DNA from 3 places in the Lysinibacillus sp. BSL11 genome. Region 1 is predicted to be linked to each of the others. Evidence: riboswitches for the same ligand, from Rfam matches in the RefSeq annotation. Region 1 holds a riboswitch; each other region holds the start of a gene.

What was found. A riboswitch is a leader RNA that binds a small molecule or an ion and turns the genes downstream of it on or off. The one in region 1 is predicted to bind lysine.
Positions count from the first base shown of each region.
Region 2: it holds a riboswitch for lysine, as region 1 does, so the genes downstream of both, RCJ95_RS16350 (transporter substrate-binding domain-containing protein) here and RCJ95_RS02590 (aspartate kinase) in region 1, are expected to answer to the same signal.
Region 3: it holds a riboswitch for lysine, as region 1 does, so the genes downstream of both, RCJ95_RS21885 (amino acid permease) here and RCJ95_RS02590 (aspartate kinase) in region 1, are expected to answer to the same signal.

Region 1 is NZ_JAVGCX010000001.1:508,309-518,896, reverse strand. It holds gene uvrC (excinuclease ABC subunit UvrC) at 1-1,479, shown strand, start outside; lysine riboswitch at 1,587-1,764, shown strand; gene RCJ95_RS02590 (aspartate kinase) at 1,898-3,124, shown strand; gene RCJ95_RS02585 (YslB family protein) at 3,223-3,657, opposite strand; gene RCJ95_RS02580 (succinate dehydrogenase cytochrome b558 subunit) at 3,930-4,538, shown strand; gene sdhA (succinate dehydrogenase flavoprotein subunit) at 4,605-6,359, shown strand; gene sdhB (succinate dehydrogenase iron-sulfur subunit) at 6,365-7,144, shown strand; gene RCJ95_RS02565 (acyl-CoA thioesterase) at 7,339-7,803, shown strand; gene RCJ95_RS02560 (helix-turn-helix domain-containing protein) at 7,991-8,212, shown strand; gene RCJ95_RS02555 (MarR family winged helix-turn-helix transcriptional regulator) at 8,287-8,739, shown strand; gene racE (glutamate racemase) at 8,750-9,547, shown strand; gene rph (ribonuclease PH) at 9,680-10,429, shown strand; gene RCJ95_RS02540 (XTP/dITP diphosphatase) at 10,431-10,588, shown strand, end outside.
Region 2 is NZ_JAVGCX010000013.1:114,219-124,806, forward strand. It holds gene RCJ95_RS16320 (hypothetical protein) at 25-237, opposite strand; gene RCJ95_RS16325 (5-bromo-4-chloroindolyl phosphate hydrolysis family protein) at 697-1,347, shown strand; gene RCJ95_RS16330 (toxic anion resistance protein) at 1,344-2,411, shown strand; gene RCJ95_RS16335 (DUF6501 family protein) at 2,460-2,657, opposite strand; gene RCJ95_RS16340 (amino acid ABC transporter ATP-binding protein) at 2,920-3,651, opposite strand; gene RCJ95_RS16345 (amino acid ABC transporter permease) at 3,664-4,389, opposite strand; gene RCJ95_RS16350 (transporter substrate-binding domain-containing protein) at 4,565-5,422, opposite strand; lysine riboswitch at 5,542-5,728, opposite strand; gene odhB (2-oxoglutarate dehydrogenase complex dihydrolipoyllysine-residue succinyltransferase) at 6,068-7,327, opposite strand; gene RCJ95_RS16360 (2-oxoglutarate dehydrogenase E1 component) at 7,419-10,244, opposite strand; gene RCJ95_RS16365 (HAMP domain-containing sensor histidine kinase) at 10,477-10,588, opposite strand, start outside.
Region 3 is NZ_JAVGCX010000024.1:1,566-12,153, forward strand. It holds tRNA gene RCJ95_RS21855 (tRNA-Ile) at 1-50, shown strand, start outside; tRNA gene RCJ95_RS21860 (tRNA-Asn) at 58-134, shown strand; tRNA gene RCJ95_RS21865 (tRNA-Glu) at 136-207, shown strand; gene RCJ95_RS21870 (nitric oxide synthase oxygenase) at 937-1,983, shown strand; gene RCJ95_RS21875 (hypothetical protein) at 2,033-2,563, shown strand; gene RCJ95_RS21880 (CynX/NimT family MFS transporter) at 2,631-3,839, opposite strand; lysine riboswitch at 4,017-4,193, shown strand; gene RCJ95_RS21885 (amino acid permease) at 4,276-5,739, shown strand; gene RCJ95_RS21890 (response regulator transcription factor) at 5,893-6,585, shown strand; gene RCJ95_RS21895 (sensor histidine kinase) at 6,590-7,525, shown strand; gene RCJ95_RS21900 (ABC transporter ATP-binding protein) at 7,657-8,580, shown strand; gene RCJ95_RS21905 (ABC transporter permease) at 8,573-9,262, shown strand; gene RCJ95_RS21910 (Nramp family divalent metal transporter) at 9,308-10,573, opposite strand.

The DNA of each region.
Region 1 (10,588 bases):
ACGAATGAAAAACATCCTCGTCTGATTACGACAAGGAAGGTAAAAAAGGATAAGGCTAAATATTTTGGCCCTTATCCGAATGCCTATGCAGCAAGTGAAACGAAAAAGCTATTGGATCGATTGTATCCGCTGCGCAAATGTGTTCAATTACCTTCCAAGGTTTGCTTGTACTATCACATGGGTCAATGCTTAGCACCTTGTGTGAAGGAAATTGATGGTCAGGTTTATCAAGAAATGATTGAGGATATGACGAAGTTTTTAAATGGTGGTGTGGAGGCAGTCAAAAAAGAGCTTGAAGTTAAAATGCTAGCAGCTGCAGAAAACCTGGAATTTGAACGAGCGAAGGAATTCCGAGACCAAATTGCCCATATTGATACGGTTATGCAGAAACAAAAAATAGTTTCAAGTGATACAACAAATCGAGATGTATTTGGCTATGCTGTTGAAAAAGGATGGATGTGTGTTCAGGTTTTCTTTGTGCGCCAAGGAAAGCTGATTGAGCGTGATGTCTCAATTTTCCCCATCTATCAAGATGCAGAGGAAGAATTTTTAACATTTGTTGGGCGCTTTTATGAAAAGCCAGAGCATATTAAGCCAAAAGAAATTTTTATTCCACAAGCCATTGATGCAGCTATCTTAACAGAATTATTAGAAATTAAAGTGCTCACACCGAAAAGAGGTCAAAAGAAGGAATTGGTTGAATTAGCTACCAAAAATGCTGAAATTGCTGTGGCAGCTAAATTCCAGCTAATAGAGCGTCAGGAAGAACGTACGATTGGTGCTTGTGAGGCACTTGGTGAAGCAATGGGTATTAGTACACCTTTACGAATTGAAGCTTTTGATAATAGTCATATGCATGGAACGGATGCAGTATCTGCTATGGTTGTTTTCATTGATGGGAAGCCTGCGAAAAAGGAGTACCGAAAATATAAAACGCGTACAGCAGCCAAGCATGATGATTACGGTGCAATGCAGGAGGTTATACGTCGTCGCTATATACGTGTTTTAAAGGAAGGACTACCATTACCAGATTTAGTCTTAATTGATGGTGGTAAGGGACAAATGGAAGTAGCCCGTGAAGTACTAGAAGATGAGCTTGGTCTTGTTATACCGATTGCTGGTTTAGCCAAGGATGATAAGCATAATACATCTCAGCTCTTGTTTGGTGATCCACCGGAAGTGATTAGCTTAAAACGTACAAGTGATGGCTTTTATTTATTACAACGAATTCAAGACGAAGTCCATCGCTTTGCTATTACCTTCTTGCGTCAACAGCATGAGAAACATGCCATTCAATCTGTATTAGATCATATTGAAGGGGTAGGACCAAAACGAAAGCAACAGCTGCTTAAACATTTTGGTTCAGTCAAAAAAATTCGAGAGGCGAGCGAGCTAGCATTACAGGAGGCTGGGATGCCCGCTAATTTAGCAAGCCAAATTTTTAGCTATTTTCAGCAACAATCATTGTCAAAGGAATAGGTATGTGCTATGGTTATCCATAACATTGTTTTCAATGTTATGGAGAGTCAACTGCGTGACTAATTCGTTTACGCTAAGGCTTAATGAATTGAATACATTCACTTTAAAGTGATGATAGAGGTGCAAGATTCAAGAGTAACACGATGGAGGATGGACAAGTCCAGAGATATTGTGTGAAAGGGGAGCTTGCCGAAGTACAGTTTTGTTGTTCCATTGCTGTACTGGTTTTGCATTTAAGAAATGTAAGACTGTCGATTCTAAACGTTTCGGAGAGCTATCACACATGCGCAAGTTACGATTATTGTACATGTTATAGGCAGCTTTCACTTTATGTGGAGGCTGCCTTTTGGTTTTCCAGAAACTGTTTTACACCCCATGATTTTGTAAAATATATGAACTGGAAGGGAGAACGAAAGAAATGGCTAAAATCGTGATGAAGTTTGGAGGAGCTGCATTAGCTTCTACTGAACAAATCCAAGAGGCTGCTAGGAAAGCGATTGCTCAAAAGGACAAAGGATTTGATGTAGTAGTGGTCGTTGCAGCAATGGGACACACTGCGAAAGAGATGAAATTGATGGTACACCAACTAACTGACGATGTGTCAAAAAGAGAATTAGATGCAGTGTTGTCAACTGGCTCTCAATTATCAAGTGCTTTATTTGCCATCGCCTTGCAGGAAGCAGGCTATGAGGCTGTGTCTCTAACGGGATGGCAAGCTGGTATACATACGGATGGTATGTATCGGCATGCTCGTATCGACTATATAGATATTAATCGAATGGAAGAACACTTTGCACAGGGACAAATTGTGGTTATTGCTGGAGAACAAGGGATTGACGAAGAGCACAATATCACCATGCTTGGGAAAGGTGGAGCTGAAACAGCTGCTGTTGCACTTGCCATAGCATTGGAAGCGGAGAGAGTAGATATGTATACAAATGTGGATGGTGTTTATACAGCAGATCCACGATATGTTACAAATGCCCAAAAGCTACAGGAAATTTCCTATGATGAAATGTTGGAGTTATCTAATTTAGGGTCTCATATCATACATCCTCGTGCGGTGGAGTTAGCAAAAAAATTTCAAATGCCTGTTATTATACGTTCCAGTTTAATAGAATCAGTAGGCACTTTATTGAAGGAGGAAGTGGAAATGGAAAAAAATTCAGTCGTTCGTGGTGTTGCATTTGAATCAGATATTATTCGTTTAACAGTAGGGTATGATGCTTTTTCCAATGCTTCATTAGCAGATATATTTACGGTGCTTGCAGAGAACCGTATTAATGTTGATATTATTGTCCAAGCCATTATTGATGGATTGAAGCCAACTGTATCGTTTTCCATTTTAAAAGAGGAATTTGCGGAAGCATTACGTGTTTTAGAGGATAGTAAATTATCACTTGGATTTAGTTTTGCTGACTTCGAAATTGGACTAGCGAAAGTTTCCATTATTGGTTCAGGCATGGCTTCCAATCCAGGCGTTGCCGCTCGTATGTTTGATCGGTTACGTCGCGAAAATATCCCTGTAAAAATGGTTAGTACTTCTGAAATAAAAGTGTCTGTTGTTGTACCACAGGATGATATGATCCAAGCAGCTAATGCTCTCCATGATGAGTTTAATTTAGAGCAAGCACTTTACATATAATAATAGAAGAAACAGCATTTTATGTAATTGACCGAAATAAAAGGAAGAAAAAAGAAGGATTGTCATCCCATTCTTTAATGGGAGACAATCCTTTTTAATTATTCTGAGGGAATGGTATTCATAATACGTTCTTTAACGTCCCATTTGACTGTAAACATGACGTATTGTTGCTTTTCCCGTTTTTCACTATAGCATTCTGTCAGGTAGCCTTTAGCTAGTTGAATTTGCTCTGCTATAAATCCTGCTTCAAGTTTAAAGCTACGCTGCTTTATTTGCAGAATTTCAGGGTCATTTGTCAACTGGAAAATACGCCCATCTTTTGATTCCTTTATGAGTTCTAATGTACCCCAGCAGGCATCTGCGAAAAATGCGATAAGTTCATCTTGACTTTTACATGGGAACTTGCGAGCAAGCTCTTTACCTGCCCAATAAAGGACGTCATCTTCATGTTTACCGAGTATAGAAGATAGAATATGATCACGAATGATCTCATAGCCAAATGATGAGATTGTAGGAGATGGAGTGTTTAACATTGTTATCCTTCTTTCTTAGAATTTTCTTAAAATTTAACGGTAATAAAGTAATGATAGATTTTTCGAGAAAAAACGACGCATCATGTACTAGATTAGTTCTTTAATAAGCTCTATGAAAAACTCCGAGTTGCCTTGACGCTCGTAGCTCTTGAGAGTACAATAAACATGTCATAATATTGTACCATGATGAAATACACAGTCAATGAAGTATCATTTACAAAATGATGACTTCTTTTGTTGTGCTATTTTAAGTACTAAGGGGGGTAACAGTCTTGTCGAAAGATCGAGAGTTTTTATGGCGTCGCTTACATTCTCTACTTGGGATCATTCCAGTAGGTCTGTTTTTAACGATGCACCTGTTCATTAACTTTACAGCAACAGGCGGGGCAGAAAGTTACAACGATGCTACCGCAGTAATGGAAAAGATTCCATTCCTTATCCTAGTTGAATGGATTGTCATCTATATTCCATTAATGTTCCACGCATTCTATGGTGTCTACATTGCATTCACTGCTACACCAAACACAGGACGTTTCAGCACGTACCGTAACTGGATGTTCTCTTTACAACGTTTTACTGGTGTATTCTTAGTGATATTCATTGCATGGCATATTTTCCAAACTCGTATTCAAAAAGCACTTGGCACACACGTTGATTACGACATGATGGCGAATATTGTTGCTAATCCATTCATGCTTGGATTCTACATTGTTGGTATTTTATCAGCAACTTTCCACTTATCTAACGGTTTATGGGCATTCCTAGTAAGCTGGGGTATTACACAATCTCCTCAGTCTCAAAAGATCGCTACTTACGTAACAAACATTCTTTTCGTAATTCTAAGTGTAGTTGGTGTGGCTGCTATTTTAGCTTTCGTATAATTCCATAGAAGCTACGATAGAGCACATGCAATCATTGCAATTTTTTAAGAGGAGTGAGAAATAATCATGGCGAAAAGCAAAATAATTGTTGTCGGCGGTGGTCTTGCCGGTCTGATGGCAACGATTAAAGCAGCTGAAGTTGGTACTGAAGTTGATTTATTCTCATTAGTTCCTGTAAAACGCTCACACTCTGTTTGTGCGCAAGGCGGAATTAATGGTGCGGTAAATACTAAAGGTGAAGGGGATTCTCCATGGATCCACTTTGATGATACAGTATATGGTGGGGACTTCCTAGCGAACCAACCACCTGTTAAAGGTATGTGTGATGCAGCACCTGGCATTATTCACTTAATGGACCGTATGGGTGTTATGTTCAACCGTACACCAGAAGGACTTTTAGATTTCCGTCGTTTTGGTGGTACTTTAATGCACCGTACAGCTTTCTCTGGTGCAACAACTGGTCAACAATTACTATATGCGCTAGATGAGCAAGTTCGTTCTCATGAAGTAGCTGGTTTAGTAAATAAATATGAACACTGGGAATTCCTTGGTGTTATTATCGATGAAGACGGCGTTTGTCGTGGTATCGTAGCGCAAGATATGCGTACAGAAGAAATTAAATCATTCCGTGCAGACGCTGTTATTATGGCGACTGGTGGCCCTGGTATTATCTTCGGTAAAACAACAAACTCTGTTATTAACACAGGTTCTGCTGCTTCTATCGTTTATCAACAAGGTGCTTCATATGCGAATGGTGAATTCATTCAAATTCACCCAACAGCGATTCCTGGAGATGACAAAAACCGTCTAATGTCAGAATCAGCTCGTGGTGAAGGTGGTCGTATTTGGACTTATAAAGACGGTAAACCTTGGTACTTCTTAGAAGAAAAATACCCAGCTTATGGTAACTTAGTACCACGTGATATTGCAACACGTGAAATTTTCGACGTTTGTGTAAACCAAAAACTTGGTATCAATGGCGAAAACATGGTATACCTAGATCTTTCACATAAAGATCCACATGAATTGGACGTTAAACTTGGTGGTATCATCGAAATCTACGAAAAATTCGTAGGGGATGACCCACGTAAATTACCAATGAAAATTTTCCCAGCAGTTCACTATTCAATGGGTGGATTATGGGTTGACTACAATCAAATGACTGAAATTCCTGGTCTATTTGCAGCAGGTGAATGTGATTACTCTCAACATGGTGCAAACCGTCTTGGTGCAAACTCATTATTGTCTGCTATCTACGGTGGTATGGTTGCAGGACCAAACGCAGTAGACTATGTAAAACACCTTAAAAAGCATGCTGAAGATCTTCCACAAGAGATTTACGATGCTCGTGTAAAAGAGGAACAAGCGAAATGGGATGCTATCATGAAAATGGAAGGCACAGAAAACGCTTACTTACTGCATAAAGAGCTTGGTGAAATGATGACTGCTACAATGACTGTAGTACGTTACAATGATCAGCTTGAAGATACATTGAAAAAACTTGATGAGCTTACTGAGCGCTGGAATAACATCAACATCAATGATACGCAAAAATGGAGCAATCAAGGCGCTCACTTTACGCGTCAGCTTAAAAATATGTTAGTGCTTGCAAAAGTAATGACAAAAGGTGCACTATTACGTAATGAATCTCGTGGTGCACACTATAAACCAGATTTCCCTAACCGTGATGACGAGAACTTCTTAAAAACAACAATGGCGAAGTTTGACCCAGCTACTGGTAATCCAATCATCACGTACCAAGAAGTCGACGTTTCATTAATCCCACCACGTAAACGCGACTACTCTGCGAAAGGAGACTAAAAGTTATGCAAATCGCAGCTAATACTGGAAGAATGGTCAAAGTGGAAATCTTACGTCAAGATACACAGGGCGGCAATAGCTACTGGCAAAAATTCCAAGTGCCTTACCGTCATGGTATGAACGTAATTTCAATTTTAATGGAAATTCAAAAAAATCCTGTTACTGAAGATGGTGTAAACACATCACCAGTATCATGGGATATGAACTGTTTAGAAGAAGTTTGTGGTGCATGTTCAATGGTGATCAATGGCCGTCCACGTCAATCATGTTCTACACTAGTAGACCAATTGACAGAGCCGATTAAATTGGAGCCAATGAAAACATTCCCTGTTATTCGTGACTTACAAGTTGACCGTGAACGTATGTTCAACGCTCTTAAAAAAGTTAAAGCATGGGTACCAATCGATGGTACGTATGATTTAGGTGAAGGTCCACGTATGCCAGAAGGTAAACGTCAGTGGGCTTATGAACTATCTAAATGTATGACTTGTGGTGTATGTATGGAAGCATGTCCAAACGTGTCTGAAAAGGCTTCATTCATTGGACCAGCTCCATTATCACAAGTACGTCTTTTCAACACTCACCCAACTGGTGCTATGATTAAAGATGAACGTTTAAATGCGATTATGGGTGACGGTGGCCTTGCGAACTGTGGTAACTCTCAAAACTGTGTTGCTGCATGTCCAAAAGGTATTCCTTTAACAACATCCATCGCTTCATTAAACCGTGCAACTACAGTGCAAATGTTCCGTAACTTCTTCGGTTCTGACCACTACGTAGACTAATATCGGACAAGCGGAACTCCCTTACACTTCGTGTGAGGGAGTTTTTTATAGTTATAGAAATGAAATTTATCAAGTTGTTTATTCGCGTTTTTTCTATGATAATATAGCATTTTCTTTTATAATGAATAAGTATTCATTTTGTTTGCCGTCGATTGATAAAAGACGGGCAATTACATGACAGGGGATGGTATATCATGAAGGCAAATTATATCGATAATTTTCAAGAGTGGGAAAAGGGTTTTTCATTTTTTAGTGAGGTACGAGTTCGATTTTCAGAAACAGACATGTATGGTCATATGAACAATACGATTAGCTTTACATATTTTGAGCAAGCAAGAATTGATTACTTCCGACATTTAGGAATTTCAATGCCCTCAGTTGGAGAAGAGAATGTGAAATCTATACCAATTGTAGCCGATTTACAATGTGATTATGTAAAGCAGGTTTTCTTTGATGACGTACTACGAATCTATACAAAAATTGCGCAAGTTGGGAATTCATCGATGGACATTCACTATCTAGCAAAAAATCAAAAGGACGAAATCTGTTTCACTGGTCGTGGAACAATTGTGCAAATGGATCCTCGTACAGGTAAAAGTGTGCCGATTTCAGAGGAAGAAAAAACGAAATTCATTCAGTTGGCCATTCTGCCTCACTAGTTCAACATATAAGTATATGTAAATTCATTGAAATAGTAGGTTTTACTTTTTACGTAAAATTTATGAATGTAACAATGTAATTTTCGAAATTTTTAAGGAAACATGGAATAATCATGCAAATAGCCGTCACCGCTTCCTGCCCCTTAACATAAGTTACAATACGTGCGGGGGAGGAGGGTGTAACTGAATGAATGGCTCTCATCATCGTTCTCTTTTAACAAACCGAGAACGTGAAATATTTGCGCTTTTATTAGCTGAAAAAACAACGAGAGATATTGCAGAGCAGCTTGGTATTAGTGAAAAAACAGTGCGAAATCACATTTCCAATACAATTCAAAAGCTAGGTGTAACGAATCGATCTCAGGCGTTAATTGAGCTGTTACGCTTGGAAGAATTTAAATTAGACTAATGGACACTTGCTATTTCGTGAAAAAAACGACAAAATAGAACTATTCAACGTATTTTTAGGAGTGAAATAGTTATATGTCGGATGAAGTAACAAAGCACTCACCTGAAACCGTTGCAACGGTTGAAAAGGAATTACGCTATATAGCGGCCATCGTGAAGCAAAAGGGAAGAGAAATTGTTTCCGATTATGCGATTACGCCGCCACAATTTGTTGCATTACAGTGGTTAGAAGAGCTTGGTGATATTACAATTGGCGAATTATCAAACCGTTTATATTTAGCTTTTAGCACAACAACAGATTTAGTGGACCGAATGGAGAAAAATGAATTAGTCAAGCGTGTGCGTGATGAAAATGATCGCCGTGTTGTTGTCGTTCATCTTCTCGAAAAGGGCGAACGTATCATTCAAGAAGTTATTGAAAAAAGACAGCAATATTTGCAAGAGATGCTTGTTGGTTTTAATGAACAAGAAGTCGCGCAATTATCAAGCTACTTAGAAAAACTACATGTACACATGAAACAGGATTGAGGCGGAAAGTATGAATGCCCCGATAGGCGTTATTGACTCAGGAGTAGGCGGTTTAACCGTAGCAAAAGAAATCATGAAGCGATTGCCAAACGAAACGATTTATTATATTGGCGATACAGCAAGGTGTCCGTATGGTCCAAGAAGTCGTCAGGAAGTACGGAATTTTACTTGGCAAATGGCAAAAGCACTCGAAAAAATGAATGTTAAGATGCTCGTTATAGCTTGTAATACAGCGACTGCAGTAGCACTCGAAAGTTTACAAAGAAATATGCCTTTTCCAGTACTAGGTGTTATCAATGCTGGCGCACGTGCAGCTGTAAAAAAAACGAAGCGACATGAAGTCGTTGTGCTTGCAACAGAAGGAACAATTAAAAGTGGGGCGTATGAAGAAGCCTTATTGTCACTCAATACGTCGACACATATTATTCCACTAGCTTGTCCCACATTCGTACCACTTGTAGAAAGTGGCGAATATAAAGGTGACTTTGCAAATAATTTAATAGCAGAAGGCTTAAAGCCGTTGAAAAATCGACAATTTGATACGGTTATTTTAGGGTGTACACATTATCCTATTTTACAAAAACAAATTGAAGCTGTTGTCGGAGAAGATGTGAATGTTTTATCTTCTGCGGAGGAAACAGCAAAGGATGTACAGGAAATGTTAGCGTATAATGGCACTTTAGCAAATGCAAATGCGGTGCCTGCTCATAGATTTTTTGCAACTGGTTCTGTTCCAATTTTCCGTTCGATTGCTGAGAATTGGTTAGAGCAAGGTACTCTCGACATAAAACGTATCACATTAAAGTAAAAAATCAGCTTAGCAACAGGCTAGGCTGATTTTTGCCGTTTTCGGCATTGTACATAAGCCACCGAGGACTTTTTTGATGGCATAAATTATGATAAGATGAGGGCGCGAAAGTTTTTAGGAGGAACGAAATATATGACAAGATTTGATGGTAGAAATGCAGATGGGCTACGACCTGTGAAATTAGATAGTGAGTATCTATTACACCCTGAAGGCTCCGTATTAATTCAAGTAGGTAATACAAAAGTAATTTGCACCGCAACGATTGAAGACAAGGTACCTGGTTTTTTACGTGGGCAAGGGAAAGGGTGGATCACTGCCGAGTATTCCATGTTGCCCCGTGCAACCGCTCAACGTACACCACGTGAATCCTCTCGTGGGAAAGTCAATGGTCGTACAATGGAGATTCAGCGTTTGATTGGGCGTGCATTGCGTGCTGTAGTCGATTTAGAGGCGCTAGGCGAACGTACTGTATGGATTGACTGTGATGTCATTCAAGCAGATGGCGGTACTCGTACAGCATCCATTACGGGAGCATTTGTTGCCATGACACAGGCCATTGCTAAATTTGCTGAAGAAAAGCCATTTGAAAAATTCCCAGTAACAGACTTTTTGGCAGCAACAAGTGTTGGGATCGTCGAAGAACAAGGTGCTATTCTTGATTTAAATTATGTAGAAGATGTGGCTGCAGCTGTTGATATGAATATTGTGATGACAGGCGCAGGACGATTTGTTGAATTACAGGGTACTGGTGAGGAAGCTACCTTTTCTCGTGAAGAACTAAATGAATTGTTAGCATTAGGTGAAAAAGGCATACAACAATTAGTTGAGCTTCAAAAAATAACGCTTGGTGAACTGGCACACAGGGTTGGAGGGAATCAATAATATGAAACAAGTAGTCATCGCCACAAAAAATAAAGGAAAAGCAAAAGATTTTGAAGCATTGTTTGGACCACTTGGTTATGAGGTCGTAACAATGTTTGAAGTAGCACCAGATATGGAAATAGAAGAAACAGGAACAACATTCGAAGAAAATGCCATCTT
Region 2 (10,588 bases), on a different contig from region 1:
TGCTCTTAAGAACATGACTTATCATCATTTTTTGATTTTTATCTTTTGAATGGCAGCCACTAATATTGATTCATCAGTGATTTTCACATATTGATTTTTAGATTCCTTCATATACCCTTCTTTGTTTAAATAGGCTTTTAATTTTGATTTTTTCTCAAAGACTTTTTCTTTCACTTTCTGTTCACTTACTGGTTCATCGATATTTTTTGTAATAGACACCAGAAAAATTTTTGTCATCATATATCCCCCTTTGTTTCAGTTACGAATTCACTTGGAAAAAGTTTCATACAAGACTCATTCATTTTGGATGAAGATGCTCTTCTTAGAGAATAAACGGCTCCTTTTCGAGTTAGAGCCGCTCATGGAACTCACTTATCCGCTCTCTCAAGGACCAAAACCGCTCGCAATTTGAGTAATACCGCTCGCTCTGAGGCAGAAGCCGCTCTTGAAATCAAATTACGCTCCTCTATTCAGAGACCGAATTGCAAAAAATCGCTCATTCCGATGTCAAAATGGCTCCTTAGGAGAACTAAACCGACTTATTCATGGAAACAACTCACTTATTCTATGTATTATCATTGAGAAAGTTCACAAATAGCAGTAAAATTTATGTAGGGGATTAATTTTCAATGAAACTTTATGTCGATTATTTCGTATAAGAAGATAGACATATTGAAAAGCAAGGAGGATGAAACAATGCTTAGTGTCGGACAGTTTTTCTCTAGACATAGTGCCAGCTTTCTTATTTCGCTCACAACTGTTTCTATCGCAGCCATTGCGGCAAATCCTGGATTCTTCCTTGGTGGTTTACTGTTTGCGGGTTCCTATGCGACGAGTACAGCGTTGCTGAAACATAGACAAAAAAAGAAAGTCATGCAAATAGCAGGCATCACAAAAGAAGAGTTCAAACACATTGAATCACAAGTATTAACAGCCAATAAGCATATTCAAACATTGAGTCAAAACTATTTACGTGTACGTTCTGTTTCTGCTTTTAAACAACTACTTGAAATGACGCGTATCTCCAAAAATATCGTCAAAATCGTCAAGACAGACCCACGTAAATTTTATAATGTGGAACCATTTTTCTATGCACACTTACCTTCTGCTGTGGAATTAACGGATAAATATACGATGCTTTCCAAGCAGCCTGTGAAGGATAAGGAAATTCAATTAACTTTATCCAAAACACGCGAAACCTTAACTGATTTGAATGACACAATTCAAATTGATTTAAAGGATGCGCTTGCAAATGATATCGATCATCTGCAAATGGAGATTGAATTCGCAAATCGTTCCAATCTTAGACGTAGAGAACAATTGGACTGGCGAGGCGATGATAAATGACAGCAAACGAACACGCTTTTCAACTAAATACCATACCAGGGCTTTCTCCACTAGTCCAATCCTATTTAGAAACAACTCCGCAAAACGAGGCGATAGCGACTTATGAAACGCTATCGCCTCTTGCACAAAGTCGTGCATTATTGTATGCCAGTCAAATCGATTTGGCTGATTTTGAATCTTTGCTGTCCCTTGGGCAAGATTCACAGCGAGCTCTGTCTCAATTTGCCGACCGTATGCTTGCTCAAGTAAAGCAAAAAGATGTCACTAAAATTGGTCAAATGCTGGATTCTTTAATGCAGACGTTAGATCGAGTAGATCCGACTGCTTTGGAACCTAAGAAGCAAACCTTTTTCAAAAAAATCTTTGGCAAAACCGAGCCTAATGTGAAGCAAACACTCACAGAATTTGAGCGTATTAGTATACAGGTGGAACGTATTGGTGTACAACTGGAGCGTGCACAGCTCCAGCTGATCAAAGATGTCGAAAACTTAGAGGCGCTTTATGCCCATAATCGAGGATTTTTTGAGGAATTGGCAACAGCCATTGCCGCAGGACAAATGAAAAAGCAGCAAGCCATTGAGGTAGAACTACCTGCACAAATAACGAGTGTCCAAGCAACCAAACAGCCACTTGCAATTCAGCAATTAAATGACTTTGCTGCTCAAATCGAAAGACTGGATCAACGTATTTATGATTTACAAGTATCACAGCAAGTCGCCCTGCAAACAGCTCCTCAAATCCGTATGATTCAACAGGCCAATCAAACCTTAGCTGAAAAAATTGAGTTTTCTATCGTTACCTTGATTCCGCTCTGGAAAAACCAACTGGCGATGATGTTGTCGATGCATATGGATCATCATTATGCACGTTTAGAGGAGCGATTATCAAGGGCTCATGATCGCTTCTCAAGTCCCACGTTTGAACAGCAAGTTTCGAAGTTTAAAGAAACACAGCAAGAACTGCAAACAGCAATTAAAGATGTTTTTGCCCTGCATACCGCAACTGAACAAGAGAAACAGCAGCTACAGGATGTGGCGGGTGCTAGCAGCTATCAGCGAGATTAACAAAAAAATGGGTGGCTCAGCAAATGTTCTGAACCACCCTGTTTGTTTTTATTCAAAATATTCTTTATAGTAGCCACCGACATTACCTGTGTTGTCGATGATAAAAATGAACTCTTCTGTTTCATTTTTCACTTCATACTCTTTCCCTACAGTTAATACGTTTGATACTAAGTATTTCGATGCATTTGTATGTTTGCAAGTAACCGTTCGTAATGTTGGCGCATCTTTCCATTTTAAATGTAACATATTCTCTCTACCTCTCTTTACTAGCAAAAGCTAATGTCTATTGTTTATTTTATAATATTTTTGGTCTTTTGTGGAGAAAAAAGAAATACTATACCTATTCTATCCAAAAAAATGAATATTTGAGGTGTTATGATGAGTTTTGGTGGAGTACCGCAATGGTTTTTTATCATTGCTGTAGCATTCGCAATCTGCTTTGTACTTTATGCAGAATGGAATTCTAGAAAATAAGTGAGTCCAACAGGTTGGACTCACTTTTTTGTGCTTATTTTAATGTACGCTTTAAAAATTCCTTCGTACGTTCATGTTGTGGATTGACTAATACTTGTGCTGGAGGGCCTTCCTCCACAATTACACCCTTATCCATAAAGACAACACGATCTGCTACTTCTTTGGCAAATTCCATCTCATGTGTCACAATGAGCATCGTATTGCCCTCGTTTGCTAGCTTACGCATTACCTTTAACACCTCACCCACCATTTCTGGGTCTAATGCGGATGTTGGCTCATCGAATAGCATAACATCAGGATTCATTGATAAGGCACGAGCGATGGCCACGCGCTGCTTTTGTCCACCTGAGAGTTGACGAGGCTTGGCATTCACATATTGATCCATGCCAACGATTTTCAAGTATTTAAGCGCCGTTTCTTCTGCTTCTTTTTTCGAACGTTTTAACACTTTGATTTGGCCCACTGTGCAATTACTTATGACATTATGGTTGTTAAATAAATTGAACTGCTGGAACACCATGCCTAAATGTGTACGATATTCTTGAATATTGTGCTTTTCATCTAGGATGTCTTCCCCTTTATAAATAATTTGACCGCCACTTGGCGTTTCTAATAAATTTATGCAACGAAGCAATGTGGATTTACCAGAGCCAGAGGAGCCAATTAAACAAACTACCTCTCCTTTTTCCACTTGGAAATTCACATCTTTTAACACTTGGTTACGTCCAAATGATTTACTTAAATGTTCGATTTTAATAACTGCCATTTGTGCGTCCCCCTATACGGCTTCTTTTTGTTCTTTTTGATAGGCATCAGGACCATCTAGACGTTTTTCAACATAAAGAAGGATGCGAGATGCGGTAAATGTCATGATGAAATAAAGAACACATGCAACGAAGAATGATTCGAAATAACGGAAGTTGTTACCCGAAATTGATTTTGTTTGGAAGAATAATTCCGTTACTCCAATGACATTTAATACGGCTGTATCTTTAATATTCATGATTAATTGGTTACCTGTTGCTGGTAAAACATTACGCGCTACTTGTGGTAAGACTACATGAAGCATAATTTGGAAGTGATTCATGCCAATTGCTGATGCTGCCTCGTATTGCCCATTATCAATGGATACAATACCGCCACGAACAATTTCTGCCATATAGGCCCCTGTATTGAGGGAAACGACTAAAATACCTGCTGTAATAAAGTGCATATCGATACCGAATGCGATATCTAATCCGTAGTAGACAACCATAGCTTGTACAATCATTGGTGTACCACGGAAAAATTCAACATAGCATGTTAGTATAAAATTAATGAGCTTTAAGCTATAAAATTTCACACCTTTTTTACGAACTGGAATCGTATGCATAATTCCGATGAAAAATCCGATAAATGCACCAATAATTGTACTAATACTCGAAATCAGTAACGTATAATACGCACCTCGTAAAAACATTTGCCAGTTGTTTTCAATAATTGAAAGTATCCATTCAAGACTCATGATGTTCCTCCTAACAATGTCATCTTGCTCGCTTATTTCTTTTGTGTCCTAGCTCTTTCTACCATTCTATGATTTGTCACGCTAGGACATTATCATTATGTAGAGAGGTTCTCATTTTGATAATGATGAAATGATCATGTACGGACTAGACTGGTTGCTAGTCCGTGCCATGTCATTATTGTGCTGCGGGTTGTTGAGAAATAGCTTCTTCCATAATCGCTTGACGATCATCTTCTGAAATGCCTTTTAGGATTTCATTGATTTTTTCACGATTTGCGTCATCTTTACGTAAGCCTACAGCAATTGAAGTATTTGATAGGTCTGTATCAAAGCCTTCTTCAAATGCTACATATGTGAATTTATCGTTGGCTGCAGAAGCGGAAATGCCCTCTGGACGTTCAGCTACATAGCCATCAATTTTACCTGCTTCTAGTGCAACACGCATTGCTGGGAAGCTCTCCATTGCCGTTTGCTTTTCTACGCCTTTAATTTGATCGATAACTGTGTAGTTTGATGTATTTAATTGTGATGTAATTTTAGCACCTGAGAAGTCTTGAATCGATTTTGCGCCTTCATATTTGCTACCTTTTTTAATAACCATAACAAAATCAGAAGTATAATAGTTTTCTGTAAAATCAATTGTTTTCTTACGTTCTTCTGTTGGTGACATACCTGCAATAATTGCATCAATTTTATTCGATTGTAGCGCTGGAACTAATCCGTCCCACTCCATTTTAACAATGACTAACTCTTTGCCTAAACCTTCAGCGATTTTCTTTGCCATTTGTACATCATAGCCACCTGCATATTCTGCATTATCCGCAATTTTCACTGCGCCATTCGCATCGTCTTGCTGTGTCCAGTTGAACGGTGGGTAGCCAGCCTCCATGCCAATTCGGAATTCACCGCCGCCTTCTTCTTTGTCAGTTCCAGCATCACTTGAACTGCCCTCTTTTTTGTCACTTGTGCCACATGCAGCTAGCACAATTGCCGTCAAGATAGAGATCATTACTAACAACCATTTTCTTTTCATGAAAAACTCCCCTTTTCTGTAAAAAAATAAGACAACTGTACTAAAAAAGACCTAAGTTTATTGAACTTAGGTCTTACCTTTTATGACAGTTGCCCAAATCCTCACTATAATTTCCATGTTTCCGAGATAGCACAACCTAGTAAATCTGGAAATCCATTTACTAGGACAGTCCTGCACTTATTCACTGCAGACCCAGTATAAAAGTACGAGCTCCTTTTATACTTCGGCGATATTTCCTTCTTCATTGCGTCTTCGCTTGCTTTTACTCAACAATGAACTAATAAATACCGCGCCTCTACCTCACTGGTAACAATTCGTGAGGTTTGTTTATTTAATTGATATTTAGATACTACTATAAAACTAATATGTTCGTCAAGACGATTTTAACATTTTTCTGACTAATGACAATATTAGGATATTGTGCGCTCTGCTTCCACTTTAAATCGTTAAACTTTTGTTGATATTTCTGAAAATTACAACAAATATTTATTATAGAGTATGTTCTCTATGTGAGAAAAGTTGCGTTTTTTCTTTCTTTGCTCCTCTAAACGATACAACATTCGTACTCTTTCAAGCATAGAATCGGTCAATACCTTTTATCATACAAAAAACCCTGCTGAACATTGTTCGCAGGGTTTAATGGCATTATGAATTTAATAATAAATCTTCAGGATTTTCGATTAATTCTTTAACTGTTTTTAAGAATCCTACAGAATCTTTACCATCGATGATACGGTGATCGTATGAAAGTGCTACATACATCATTGGACGGATTTGAACTTCACCATTTACTGCAACTGGACGGTTTACAATTGAGTGCATACCTAAAATACCAGCTTGCGTACCGTTCATAATTGGTGTTGACATTAATGAACCGAATACACCACCATTTGTGATTGTGAATGATCCACCAGCCATGTCATTTAAGCCTAATTTTTTATCACGAGCTTTTGTCGCTAAGTTAGCGATATCTTTTTCGATTTCTGCAAAGTTTTTGCTATTTGCATCGCGTACAACTGGTACGACTAAACCTTCTTCAGTTGATACAGCAATACCGATATCAAAGAAGTTATTTAAATGAATTTCATCGCCAGAGATTTGAGCGTTTACGTATGGGTATTTTTTCAGTGCTGCAACAACAGCTTTAGTGAAGAATGACATGAAACCAAGTTTGATGTCGTTTGCTTTTACAAACTCTTCTTGTTTACGTTTACGAAGTGCCATGATGTTTGTCATGTCAATTTCGTTGAATGTTGTTAACATTGCTGTTGATTGTTTAACTTCTAATAAACGTTTTGCAATTGTTTGGCGACGACGGCTCATTTTTTCAATTGTTACACGGTCAGAATTAGCTGCTGGTGTGAATACTACTGGGCCACCTGAAGTTGCTACGGATGTAGGTGCTGCTGCTGGCGTTACAGCGGGTGCTGTACCGTGAGCTGCTACATCTTGTACACGTACACGTCCTTGTGGATCTACTGGAGATACCGCTGCAAGGTCAATACCTTTTTCACGTGCAAGACGACGTGCTGCTGGAGATGCAACAACACGCTCACCAGAAGTTTCTTCTACTACTGGAGCTGCTGCAACTGATGCAGGTGCTGCTTGTGGCGCTGCTGGTGCAGGTGCTGCCTCAGTTGGTGCTGCCGCTGGAGCTGCTGCTGCGCCTTCGCCTGCTTCTACTACTGCGATAACTTGACCAACTAGTACAGTATCGCCTTCTTCAGCTAAAATTTGTGTTAATACACCTGCTTCTTCAGAAATGATCTCAGCGTTTACTTTATCTGTTTCAAGTTCAACGATGAATTCACCTTTTTCAACGCGATCGCCCACTTTTTTTACCCACTGTGCGATACTACCTTCTGTAATCGATTCTGCTAATTCAGGGACTTTAATTTCAGCCACTTTCATTTCCTCCTTTGATTAACGTGCATGACGCACATAGAAGGGCTACTGCTTAAGGGCAAGTAGCCCGGTTTCAAAAATTGATATATGATTATTTAACCTTTACTGGCTCAGCAACCGCTTCTTCAATAAGAGCTGCTTGTGCTGCTTTATGAGAATCTGCATCCCCTTCAGAAGTTGAGCTCATTGCAGGACGGCCTACATAGCGAAGTTTTTTACCTTCTGAAAGTTCGTATAATGTTTCTAATGCATAATTCCATGAGCCTTGGTTTTTAGGTTCTTCCTGTACCCAAACAATCTCTTTTGCATTAGGATACTTAGCAATGATACCAGCAACTTGCTCTTTTGGGAATGGGTAAAGTTGTTCTACACGAATAATGTGTAGGTGATCGAAGCCTTCGCCGTCTTTCACGCGCTCTGCTAAGTCGATCATCACTTTACCTGTACCTAAAACGATACGCTCTACAGCTTCTGGTTTAGCCCCTAAGCCTGGTTGTTCGATCACTTCTTGGAATGAACCATTTGCTAATTGCTCAGCATTCGCCGCAGCTAGTGGGTGACGTAATAATGATTTTGGTGATACGACTACAAGTGGACGTACCCCTTCTGTACCTAATAATGCTGCTTGACGGCGTAATAAGTGGTAGTAGTTTCCTGCATTTGAACAGTTCGCTACAAACCAGTTATTTTCAGCTGACATTTGTAAATAGCGTTCCATACGGCTTGAAGAGTGCTCTGGACCTTGACCTTCATAACCATGAGGTAAAAGGATAACTAGGCCAGATTTTTGACCCCATTTTGAGCGTGCCCCTGAAATAAAGTTATCAAACATCACTTGTGCCATATTCGCAAAGTCACCGAATTGTGCTTCCCATACTGTTAGTACATGGCTATTTTCTAGGTTGTAACCATACTCAAAGCCTACCACCCCAGCTTCAGTCAGCGGAGAGTTGTGTACTGTAAAGGATGCGTTCGCACCAGAAATATGGTGTAGTGGCGTGAAGACATTGCCATTGTTTTTATCATGCAGTACTAAGTGACGTTGAGAGAATGTACCACGTTGTGCATCTTGACCTGTAAAGCGTACTGGTGTGCCATCTTGAATAATCGTTGCATACGCTAAAGTTTCAGCATGACCCCAGTCAACTTTTGCAGACGCATAAGCATCACGGCGTTTTTCTAAGATTTTACCAAGCTTTTTCTGTGGTTCGAAGTTTTCTTCAAACACTAAAAGCTCTTCATTGATTTTTTCTAAACGTTCCGCACCTACTGCTGTATCAATTTGTGGGAACTCTACTTTTAATTCTTCTGGCATTTCTAAATGATGATGATCATCTTTTTCTGCCATTTCTTTGACATGGTCATAGGCTGCTTGCATTTCGGCATAGATAGCTGTATCTAGTGCCGCTACATCATCAGCAGTTACAAGACCTTCTGCCACTAATTGTGCACCATATAATGCACGCACTGTTTCATGTTTAGACACTAATTTGTATGTTTCTGGGTTTGTCACTGTTGGGTCATCTGTTTCATTATGACCATGGCGACGGTAACCTACTAAGTCCACAATAATGTCTTTGCCAAATGTTTGACGGTAGTTTGCCGCAAAACGTCCGACTTGCACTACTGCCTCTGGGCTATCTGCATTGACATGGATTACTGGTACTTCATAGCCTTTTGCAGGGTCAGAAGAATACACAGAAGAACGAGAATCATAATGTTCTGTTGTGAATCCGATCATATTGTTTGCGATAATATGGATTGTTCCACCTGTTGTAAAGCCTTCTGTTTTAGCGAAGTTTAACACTTCTGTTACAATCCCTTGACCTGGGAATGCAGCATCACCGTGTACAAGAATGCCTAAGCCCTTTGTACGGTCAAAAATAGGTTGCCCTGGTTTAGATGTATCATCTTGTGTTGCACGAGTAGCACCAAGTACTACTGGATTGCCCACTTCTAAGTGAGATGGGTTGTAAGCCAATTTCACATTCATACCAGATTCACGGTTGTAAGAAGCACCCATGTGGTATTTCACATCACCTGTCCAGCCTTTTGTAATTTCAAGTCGGCCATGCTCTGGCATAAATAAATCATTGGAAACATGTGCAAAATCAGAGAACATCATGTCATAAGGTTTATTTAAAATATGTGTTAAAACGTTTAAGCGACCACGGTGTGCCATACCAATACGTACGTTTTCCACATTTTTTGCTTCTGCCGTTTTAATAATTTCATCAAATAGTACGATTTGCGTATCTAAGCCCTCACCAGAGAAACGCTTTTGTCCTACAAAAGTTTTATGAATAAATTTCTCGAAATTTTCAACGCGAGTTAAACGATCTAATAAGGCTTTCTTCTCATCCGCAGATAATGCTTGTTTGAATGAGCCTGATTCGATTTGCGCTTGAATCCAATCACGTTCTTCAGTAGCTACTACGTGACCATATTCAAATGCTACTTTATCTGTATAAATAGCTTTTAAATAGTCGATTGCATCCTTACCATTTTTCACGTTTGCTGGCACATCTTTGAAGAAGATTGCTGCAGGAATTTCAGCTAAATCTGCAGCGCTTAAGTTGAACGCGCTTTCTTCAATTTGAGCTGTTTGTAGTTCACGGTTTTTCAGAGGATAGATATCTGCTGCTAAATGACCGCGTGAACGAATTGCATCTGCTAGTTTTACAGCGGCTAACACTTTTTTGTAATCGCCAGCAGGAGCCGCTGCTGTATGACTAGCTACAGCTACTTCACCTTCTACTACTACTGGTGCACCAAATTGTTGGAATAAAGAAACTAACTCCGGTTCTACTTCTTCAGGAGACTGTAAGAATAAGTCGTATTGCTCCATCACATATCCTAGGTTAGGACCAGAGAAAGCTGACCATGGAGAACTTACAGTTGTAACGTTGTTCGACATGAAAAATGACCTCCAAATTTTGCCTTTCGGCAGTTCCATTAATTAAATTGCAATTAATTATATAATATTTAGCCGTTCTTTAAAAGAATGTTTCACACTACTTTTCCATATTTTAAAGAACGTTTTTTCCATCTCAATCTTACTACTCTTCACAAAAAATACAACTCTTTTTAGCAAATTAAGCAATTTTTTTCGCAAAGGATAGAATAATGAAATAAAGCATGTATTTTTCTTAATATTTTAGCGGGATTTTCAGCAAGAAAACGGTTCCAATATTAACCTCACTCTTGACTTCTACTGTGGCATTATATTTTTCAAGTAACATCTTCGAAATACTAAGCCCT
Region 3 (10,588 bases), on a different contig from region 1:
GCGCACGCCTGATAAGCGTGAGGTCGATGGTTCGAGTCCATTTAGGCCCATCATTATTCCGAAGTAGCTCAGTTGGTAGTAGCACCTGACTGTTAATCAGGTTGTCGCAGGTTCGAGTCCTGCCTTCGGAGCCACGGCCCGTTGGTCAAGTGGTTAAGACACCGCCCTTTCACGGCGGTAACACGGGTTCGAATCCCGTACGGGTCATCAAGCATGTAGCACAGATGTGTGTTACATGCTTTTTTCTATTCTCCTTTTTCATGTTGTTGAGAAAAGATCACTAGCAGAAAAAGACACCTATTAGCAAGGTAAGAGGTTGATTTCCGTTCCGCCAGCTTCCTTTCCAGAGGGCGTCCGATGAGCCACTTCACTCATTTACGTTTGCTCCAGGGTCTCATCTGTGACGCTGGCTCCACTACAATCAACTTTTCTGCAAAGTGTCTTTACTTTACTTTTTTCATAGTAGCATAGCGATCAAAAAGCCCATTATCTGTATGCTTAGAGGAGATAAGCTCTTATTTTCAATGTGGAGTAGGGAATCAGTTACAACAGCCAGCCATAAGTGAACACCTTCAATTTATTTGTGGGATAAATGAGGAAGACTACTTGATTGCCGGGGTTAGCCAGAAAGAGGCTAACCGCAGCGCGAAAGCCAAGCGTCAGCAGCATGTAAGTAGCCTAAAATGGAAAGACTTTTATCTTTCATAAAAAATTCTATTGATTGCTTTGCTACAACACTATGAAGGTTATATGATTAATGTAGACTTTTTACAATAGTTAGGATCCCTCTCCCTTACATTCTCTTAAGAAAGAGAGTCTATAGAGTAAATTTGAACAAACTATTTCATATATAAAATATGTATGTTTTTTCAATTACTATTTTCATGGTGCTTGTGGTTTTGTTCCTCTAATATGAGGATAAGTGGAGGAATCGATATGAATATACAGGAGATAAAGCAATTTTTAAGTCTATATCAGACAGAACAAAATGAATCAGAATTTTGGTTAAAGAATAGATTACAGGCAGTTAAGGATGCAGGTGAATATCACCCAACAACAGAGGAGCTAGTTTTTGGCGCACGGGTGGCATGGCGAAATAGCAATAAGTGTATTGGACGTCTGTTTTGGCAGTCACTGCATGTAGTAGATGCACGTGATGTTTTAGATGAAAAGGCTATTTTTCAAAAATTACTAGAACATATTGATTATGCGACAAATCATGGGAAAATCCGTCCAACTATAACAGTGTTTGCTTCAGATAGAGTACGGATTTGGAATCATCAACTAATTCGTTATGCAGGCTATGAAACAGAGGCAGGCATTATTGGAGATTCGCAGTCCATTAAATTTACAAAAGTGTGTGAGTCGTTAGGATGGAAAGGTAAAGGAACTGATTTTGATGTACTACCAATCGTTATACAGGTGGATGATCGTGCTCCTCAAATGTTTGTAATTCCTGAAGAAAATATAGTAGAGGTTTCAATCCGCCATCCAGAGTCAATCGATGTGGAGAAATTAGGAATGAAGTGGTATGCTGTACCTATTATTTCGAGTATGCGTTTTCAAATGGCTGGAATTGATTTTCAAGCAGCTCCATTTAACGGCTGGTATATGGGAACAGAGATTGGTGCTCGAAATTTAGCAGATCATGATCGTTATAATATGTTACCTGCAATTGCAGAGATTTTTAATCTTGATACAACCAAACAAGCGTCTCTTTGGCGTGATCGTGCTTTAGTAGAACTTAATATTGCTGTTCTTCACTCATTTAAAGAAGAGGGTGTGAGCATTGTTGATCATCATACAGCAGCTCAGCAGTTTAGATTGTTTGAGGAGGCTGAAAAATCAACAGGAAGAGAAGTTACTGGCAACTGGACATGGTTAATCCCACCACTTTCCCCTGCCACAACTCACATATTCCATAAACCCTATGTAAATATATATCATACACCAAATTATTTTTATCAAAAACCATGCTATTAGTGTAAAGGAATTGTTTACTTTCAACACTTTTGATGAAAGAGGGCTTACTATGTTAGATCAGCAAATTCCCAATATCCCGTGGAGACAATTGACGACACCTTATGGTAGAGGTACAGCCATTCCTAAGCTGATAGAACAGGAGCAATACACACAACTAGCTGAATTAATCGAACATCAAGGTACACTGTGGCAGGTGACACTATGGGTTTTGCTTGTCCTGTTAAAAAAGCTTACTAGTAAAAAATTAGAGGTTGTCTCCTTACAAGAAATACAATTATATTTAGCTGTGGCACATGCTATTACGAAAGATTATCTCGACCCAGTCAATACTGTTAAAAATATGCAGGAGCTATTAGACGTCAACTATTTATGGATAGAAAATGAGGACAATGATGAGCAGGAGTGGGAGGAAGAAACGCCAAAGGGCTATGGAAAGCAAGCTTTTGTAGGCTATTACTATTATAGTTATTTGCTTTTACAAGAGGCTGTTCCTATTTTTTCTACTATAACAGCTCGTAATAATGAAGCATCAGAATGCCTTGCTGAATTGCTAACATTAATCCAGCAACTCGACAATTAAGTAATGTGTAAACACTATATAGAAATAAAGCAGATGGAGGAAGCTGAACCACCTGCTTTATTTAATTTTAATGCACATATTCATTCTTAGAAGCTCTCATTGAGCAAAAGAAGAGTAAAATTGCCACAACGACAAAGAGCCATCCCGCAATATTCCAACCACCAAATAAATCATGCAAGTAGCCAAAAAGAATAGGACCAATTGCGGCAAATAAATAACCCAAAGATTGTGCAAAGCCTGATAAATCTGCTGCTTCAAATGCAGTACGAGTACGGAGAGTGAAGAACATCATTGCTAGGGCGAATGAAGAACCACCTGCTAACCCTAGAAGAACCATCCACAGGACCCCAAGACTTGTCCATTCCATGACAACTCCAACAAAGCCTACTAAATAGAAGGATGTAAACATCAATACAAGTGGGCGTTGAGAAGTCATTTTACCTGCAATAATAGGCACTGCCAAAGCCATTGGTACTTGTGAGAATTGCATGATTGAAAACATCCAGCCAGCTTTATCAGGCGCTAAACCTTGAGCAATATAGATCTCAGGTATCCACGCTGCTGTTGTATAGAATAATAAAGACTGTAAACCCATTGCCCCTGTGACAGCCCAAGTAACAGGTGATTTCCATAAAGGTGTACTGGTCTTTTTAGATGTAGTAACTGGTTCTGGGTAATTTGACTTTAGTTGAGGTATCCAAATTAGGATTGTAATTAGAACGAGTATGAGTGCAATGGAAAGCGCACCTTGCCAGCCTAACGATGAATTAGCTATCGGATAGCTAATACCAGCTCCAAGGCCAGCAGTAAAATTCATGGACATGGTGAAAAAGGCCATTAATAAACCCACATGATATGGAAATTTCAATTTTAATAATCCTGGAATTAGTACATTTCCAAAAGAAATGGCTACGCCAATTAACACAGTACCCAATAGAAGTAATTCTGTCGTACCAAGTGAACGTAGGACAATTCCTAAGGCCAAGAGAAAAGTTGATAAAAATAATGTTAGCTCAAGCCCTAGTTTGCGTGCTACAACTGGTGCAAATGGAGATATAATAGCAAAAGCCAGCAATGGAATTGTTGTTAGAAAGCCAGCCACTACATTAGATATTCCAAGATCTTCACGGATAAAGGATATAATTGGACCAACAACAGTTAGTGGCATTCGTAATGTAGAGGCTATAAAGATAACGCCAAAGACTAAAAGTAAGGTTGTTCCTTTCCAGCTAATTTTTTTACTTGGATAACTAGTGGTATGATCATTTGTAGTCAAAATAAATCCCCCCTAATAATAACCATTCTAATTGAACTACTATAACACTTTATCACACTATTAAAAATAGTAGAAGATTCATAAAATACGGAACATTTCTTGCGGTATTGAAATGTCTATGGTCTTATGTTAGTATAATAAACATCATAAATTTAATAATTATATGCCTCATGTTTGTATTGAGGTAGAGGTCGCGATATTTATAAGTATGCTAATTGAAATGACAAGCATTGATGAGATTAGCTGAAAGGAAATATTGCCGAAGTGTGAGGGGACTTGAAAACCTCATGCTGGGGCTGTCTCCGAAAGGAACAGAACTGTCACGTTTGTACAACGTGTTGAGCTATCATGTAGGAAAAACTGAGGATTAACGTAGCCATCACAGTGTATATGTGATGGCATTTTTTTGCCTCATAAATAGGAAGGAAGCTATATCGTGAGTGAAATAAAAGTAAATCAGCTCGGACATAAAGCGCCGAAGCTGAAAAAAGAATTAAAAAGCCGTCATATTACAATGATTTCTTTAGGCGGTACAATTGGTACGGGGCTATTTTTAGCCAGTGGAGGTGCTATTGCTCAGGCAGGGCCTGGGGGAGCATTGCTTGCCTATGCTTTAATCGGTATTATGGTGTATTTTTTAATGACAAGCTTAGGGGAAATGGCTGCCTATATGCCATCATCAGGTTCATTTAGTACGTATGCAACCAAATTTGTAGATCCCGCTTTGGGCTTTGCATTAGGCTGGAACTACTGGTATAACTGGGCAATCACCATTGCTGCCGAAATTGCTGCTGTGTCATTAATTATGAAATATTGGTTCCCAGATAGCTCATCAGCACTTTGGACAGTATTATTTATTGCTGTTGTATTGACGTTTAATTTACTATCCGTAAAAAGTTATGGTGAAAGTGAATATTGGTTTGCCATGATTAAAGTAGCAACGGTTATTGTTTTTATTATCATTAGCTTACTAATGATTTTTGGTATTTTAGGTGGGCAGGCTCCTGTAGGTTTTACTAATTTCTTTGTTAGTGATGGGCCATTCCATGGTGGCTTCCTTGCTACATTTGGTATTTTCCTAGCTGCAGGATTTTCATTCCAAGGGACAGAATTACTAGGAATTACAGCTGGTGAAACAGATAATCCTGGTAAAAATATTCCGAAGGCTGTTAAATCTGTATTTTGGCGTATTCTTTTGTTTTATATTTTAGCGATTGGTGCAATCGGGATGTTGATTCCATTTACAGACGAACGTTTGTTATCAGAAGATATCGCAGTATCACCCTTTACACTAGTGTTTGACCGTCTAGGTATTGCCTTTGCTGCTTCTTTAATGAATGCCATTATTTTAACGGCTATGCTGTCAGCAGGAAATTCAGGACTATATGCATCTTCTCGTATGCTATGGCAATTAGCAGTGGATGGACATGCACCTAAATTTTTTGCAAAGCTAAGTCGTAGAGGTATTCCGATTTATGCACTTATGGCAACATTAGCTGTAGGCTGTTTAGCATTTTTGGCATCCTTCTTTGGCGATGGAGTGGTTTATATCTGGCTATTAAATGCTTCTGGAATGTCTGGCTTTATTGCATGGCTAGGTATTGCGTTTAGTCATTATCGTTTCCGCCGAGCGTTTGATGCACAGGGCTTAGATCCAAGATTATTACCTTATAAAGCCAAATTATATCCGTTTGGACCACTATTTGCTTTTACAGTTTGTATGATTGTAGTCATTGGACAAAATTACACAGCCTTTACAGGCGATAAGATTGATTGGTACGGTATCCTTGTTTCGTATATTGGGATTCCATTATTTTTAGCATTATGGTTGGGCTATAAAATAAAGCACAAAACAAAAATGCTTCCACTTAAAGATTGTGATTTAAAAGTTGAAGATTAAATAATAGAGCTGTTCTGTAAACCTAAGAGCGATGGTTTATGGGGCAGTTCTTTTTTCAACACTCATAAACAAAATCTCTCTAATCAAACATCATAAATATGGTAATGTAATATACATATGGAAATTGGGTTTTGATAGGAGAGGTGCATGATAGTGCAAAAACATATCTTACTGGTAGAAGACGATGAAGCCATTCGTGAAATGGTTGATAATTACTTAACGATGGAAGGTTTCAATGTCACAACAGCGACTAATGGCGAAGAGGCATTACATAATTGTTTGCAAAATACCTTTGATTTGGTCATCTTAGATATTATGATTCCTAAATTAAATGGTTTGGAAGTATTAAAGATTATTAGAGAGCAGGCAGCACTTCCTATCATTATTATGTCTGCAAAAGACAGTGATGTTGATAAAGCATTGGGCTTAGGATTGGGGGCAGATGATTATATTGCTAAACCTTTTTCTATGCTGGAGTTTTCAGCACGTGTAAAGGCTGTTATCAGAAGAGCTACGAAATACTCTAGTCAAGCTGAACAAAAGCAAGAGGTCCTCGAAATTGATAATTTAAAGATAGATATCGTTAATTTCTCAATAACAAAGAGCGGACAAGAGATAAAGCTGACATCAAAGGAATTTTCCATTTTAAAATTGTTTGTGACAAATCGTCACAGGGTTTTTACCAAAGAGCAAATTTATCAGATGATATGGAAAGATGCCTATTACGGAGATGAAAATATTATAAATGTACATATTAGAAGACTACGTGAAAAAATAGAAGATGATCCATCAAATCCTCAGTATATTAAAACTCTATGGGGAATCGGCTATAAGTTTGAGGGATAAAAATATGATGATATTTCTATTAATAATAATTGTATTGCTAATCGGGGTCCTAATTTTTCAATGGAAAGTCAAGAGGGAACAAGAACGCGCTATCCAATACATTCATAGTAAACTACACGTAATTGTGAATGAACAGACGTATGAAAAGATTCTAGTAACAACTACAAATTCAGAAATTCAACAGTTACTTATTAAACTGAATACGTTGCTAGATCAACATCAAAAAATCCAGGCTACACATCGAAAAATGGAAAATTCCATGAAAAAGATGTTGGCCAATATTTCGCATGATCTTAAAACACCTTTAACCGTTGTACTTGGCTATATTGAAATGCTTCAACTTCAAAATGCGATGAGTGACGAAGAACGCCAACGATTACTTACAGGTGTACATGCTAAAACATTAGAAGTGTTAAAAATTATCCATACATTTTTTGACTTGGCGAAATTAGAGGCTGGAGATACAGATTACCCAATCACTAAAATCAATGTCAGTGAAATATGCCGTAAAAATATTTTGTCTTTTTACGATCTGGTTACTTCAATGGGATTAGATGTTAATATTGATATTCCTGCAAGCCCCATGTATGCCCTTGGTAATGAAGAAGCATTAAATAGGGTTCTAAACAATCTACTGTCTAATGCTATTGCATATGGAGCAGATGGCAATGTAATTGGAATTACCGTAAGACATGAAGAAGCCAATATTGATATTGATGTGTGGGATTGTGGCAAGGGTATTGATGAATATCATATCGATAGCGTATTTGAAAGGATGTATACACTTGAGGATTCTCGAAATAAATCTTTTCAAGGCAGTGGTTTGGGACTAACGATTACAAAGCGGCTAGTAGAAATAATGAATGGCTCCATCCGGTTATCGAGTATTCCTAATGAAAAAACTACTTTTACCATTTCGCTAAAACGAATGATGTATTGAATCCAGTTGTGCTTGTAGAGCTTTAATGCTTTGCAGGCTTTTTTACTTAAGAAATTTGTAAGAATGCAGTAATAAAATAGAGAGTTTCATTTTTTATAATGAAGCTAGTCACAATTGAGGGAGCGAATTACATGACATACATTGTAAAAACAAATCAGCTTACGAAAGTGTACGATGGAAAGGAAGTTGTTTCTGCTGTCAATATGAACGTTAAGAAGGGAGAGATTTATGGATTTTTAGGTCCCAATGGTGCAGGTAAAACCACTGTTATGAAGATGCTAACTAATCTAACGAAGCCTACAAGTGGAGATGTAGAAATATTAGGGGAGAAATTGACCGACAAATCCTATGAAATACTAAAAAGAATGGGGACAATTATTGAATATCCTATTTTTTATGAAAAATTAACGGCTAGTGAGACCCTAGAATTACATTGTGAATACATGGGTTATTATGATAAGAAAGAAATTGCACATGTTCTTAACTTAGTAAAGTTAACGAATACAGAGAATAAGCAGGTTAAAGATTTTTCTCTAGGGATGAAGCAGAGATTAGGCATTGCAAGGGCCATTATTACAAAGCCAGAGTTACTTATATTAGACGAACCAATTAATGGATTGGACCCAGTAGGAATAAAGGAGTTAAGAGAGCTTTTCAAGATGCTTTGTAAGGAGTACGGCATAACCATTATTATCTCAAGTCATATTTTGGCTGAAATAGAACAATTGGTCGATACAATAGGTGTTATTAAGAATGGAAGGCTCATCACTGAGGTAGCAATGGATACTATTAATCGTGATCAGGTCAATTATACCGAAGTGATCGTAAGTGATGGGAAAAAGGCAGCGTTTATTATTGAAAACGAATTAAACATTACTAATTTTAAGCTGATGGATGATAACTCTATACGTATATACGACTCAACTGTATCCCAACAAAGCCTATCAAGAGCATTAATTGAACATGACGTTGAGATTGAAGAGATTAGTAAAAAAACAAGTTCATTAGAGGATTATTTCTTAAAGCTAATCAATGGAGGCGTTGTTCATGCTTAATTTAATGCGTTTAGAAATGAAAAAGTTCCATTTAGGATCATATGTTAGAGGAGCTATCATTGCTAATTTAGTCATTCTCGGGTTTCTGTTTATGATTTTATTTATTTCTAAAGTAGAAGGAGATCCAGGGCTTGAAAATTACAAGGTTGCTTTAAGTGTCATTGATTCATTTGTAAGAGCAGTTTTTATTATTTTTGCTTCTACGTTAATAGCTAAGTTAATCATCGGAGAATATAAATTTAAAACCATTACATTAGCCTTTATGTATCCGATAAGTAGAAAGAAATTAATGGTCGCAAAGCTTGCTATTGTCATGCTATTTACTTTCAGTATGATCATTATCTCCAATGCTCTTATTACAGCCATTTTTTGTGTCGTAAGCGATCGATATGAATTAATTCCAGATGTACTATCAAGTTCTTTAATTATTCAGCATATACCTTCTGTATTGATGAATGCGATAGCTGCCTCAGGCATAGCTTTAATCCCATTGTACTTTGGGATGAGAAAATACTCTATACCGACAACTATCATTTCATCTATTATAATTGTGTCTGTCACTTCGTCAAATTCAGGTAACTTTACTTTAAACGATATAATTATTATTCCAATTACTTTAGCAATCGTGGGACTGGGTATTGCTTATTTAGCCATTAGAAATATCGAAAAGGTGGATGTTTAATCAAAAAGATACCAGGTGCTCATTCCTAGAGTACCTGGCTTTTTGTTATCCAAAAATTGTTTCCCACAGTAAGTAAATGTTTAACGTAACAACAATGACTACGACAAACCAACCTAAAACAGTTGTAATACGGTGATTAACTAGGCTTCCCATGATGTCTCGTTTACTTGTAAACATAACAAGAGGGACAAGTGCAAAGGAAATACCAAATGATAAAACAACCTGACTAAGAACCAAAGCATAGGTAGCATTCACACCAGAGGCAATGATTGCAAGTGGTGGCACCATGGTAATCGCTCTACGTAAATAAAGAGGTATTTTTCTTTGAATGAAGCCCTGCATCACTACGTCACCGGCTAAAGTCCCTACAGAGGAACTAGCAAGCCCTGCAATAAGTAAACCAAGACCAAAGGAAATGGCAGCCAGTGGGCCGAGCGCATCTTTTAAGCCATTATAGGCAACATCTAAATCTTCAACTACAACGCCTTGGGTATGGAATACTGCTGCGGCAATTATGAGCATACTCATATTGATGGCACCAGCAATAATCATAGCGATGATAATATCGATAAATTCAAAACGGAAAATACGTTTTTTTTCTGCCTCATTCCGACCAATAATACGACTTTGTGTTAAAGAGGAATGTAAGTAAATAGCATGAGGCATAACGGTTGCACCTAAAATACCTGTTGCTAATAATAGTGAATCTACACCTTCAAAGTGTGGCGTGAACATGCCGATCGCTACATCGCCCCATGCTGGCTGCGCTAAAAATGTTTGAAAGGCAAATGCCAATACAACAATTAAAACCATGCCAGAAATACCTGCTTCAAAGGCTCTAAATCCTCTTCTTTGCAGCTCTAAAATAGCAAATGAACCCACTGCTGTAATTAATGCGGCGGGAAGCATTGGGATATTGAAAAGTAAATAAAGCCCTAATGCTGCTCCGATAAATTCCGCGAGGTCAGTGGCAATGATGACCAATTCTGCCTGTATCCACAAAAAGATAGAAGTTTTTTTAGAAAAATGCTCGCGTGCGACTTCAGGTAAATTTTTTCCTGTCGCAATCCCAAGCTTGGCAGACAGAGACTGAATTAACACAGCCATTAAATTAGAAAAGGCTATAACCCAAAGTAGCAGGTAGCCGTATTGAGAGCCTGCTGTAATATTTGTAGCAAAATTACCAGGATCGATATAGGCGACTGCTGCAATGAAAGCAGGTCCTAAAAATGGTAAAAATCTTCGCCAACCTCTTATATCTCCATCTAAAACCGCCTCTGCTGACGATTTTGTGACTCGTTTGTAAACCATATTGTTCCCTCGTTT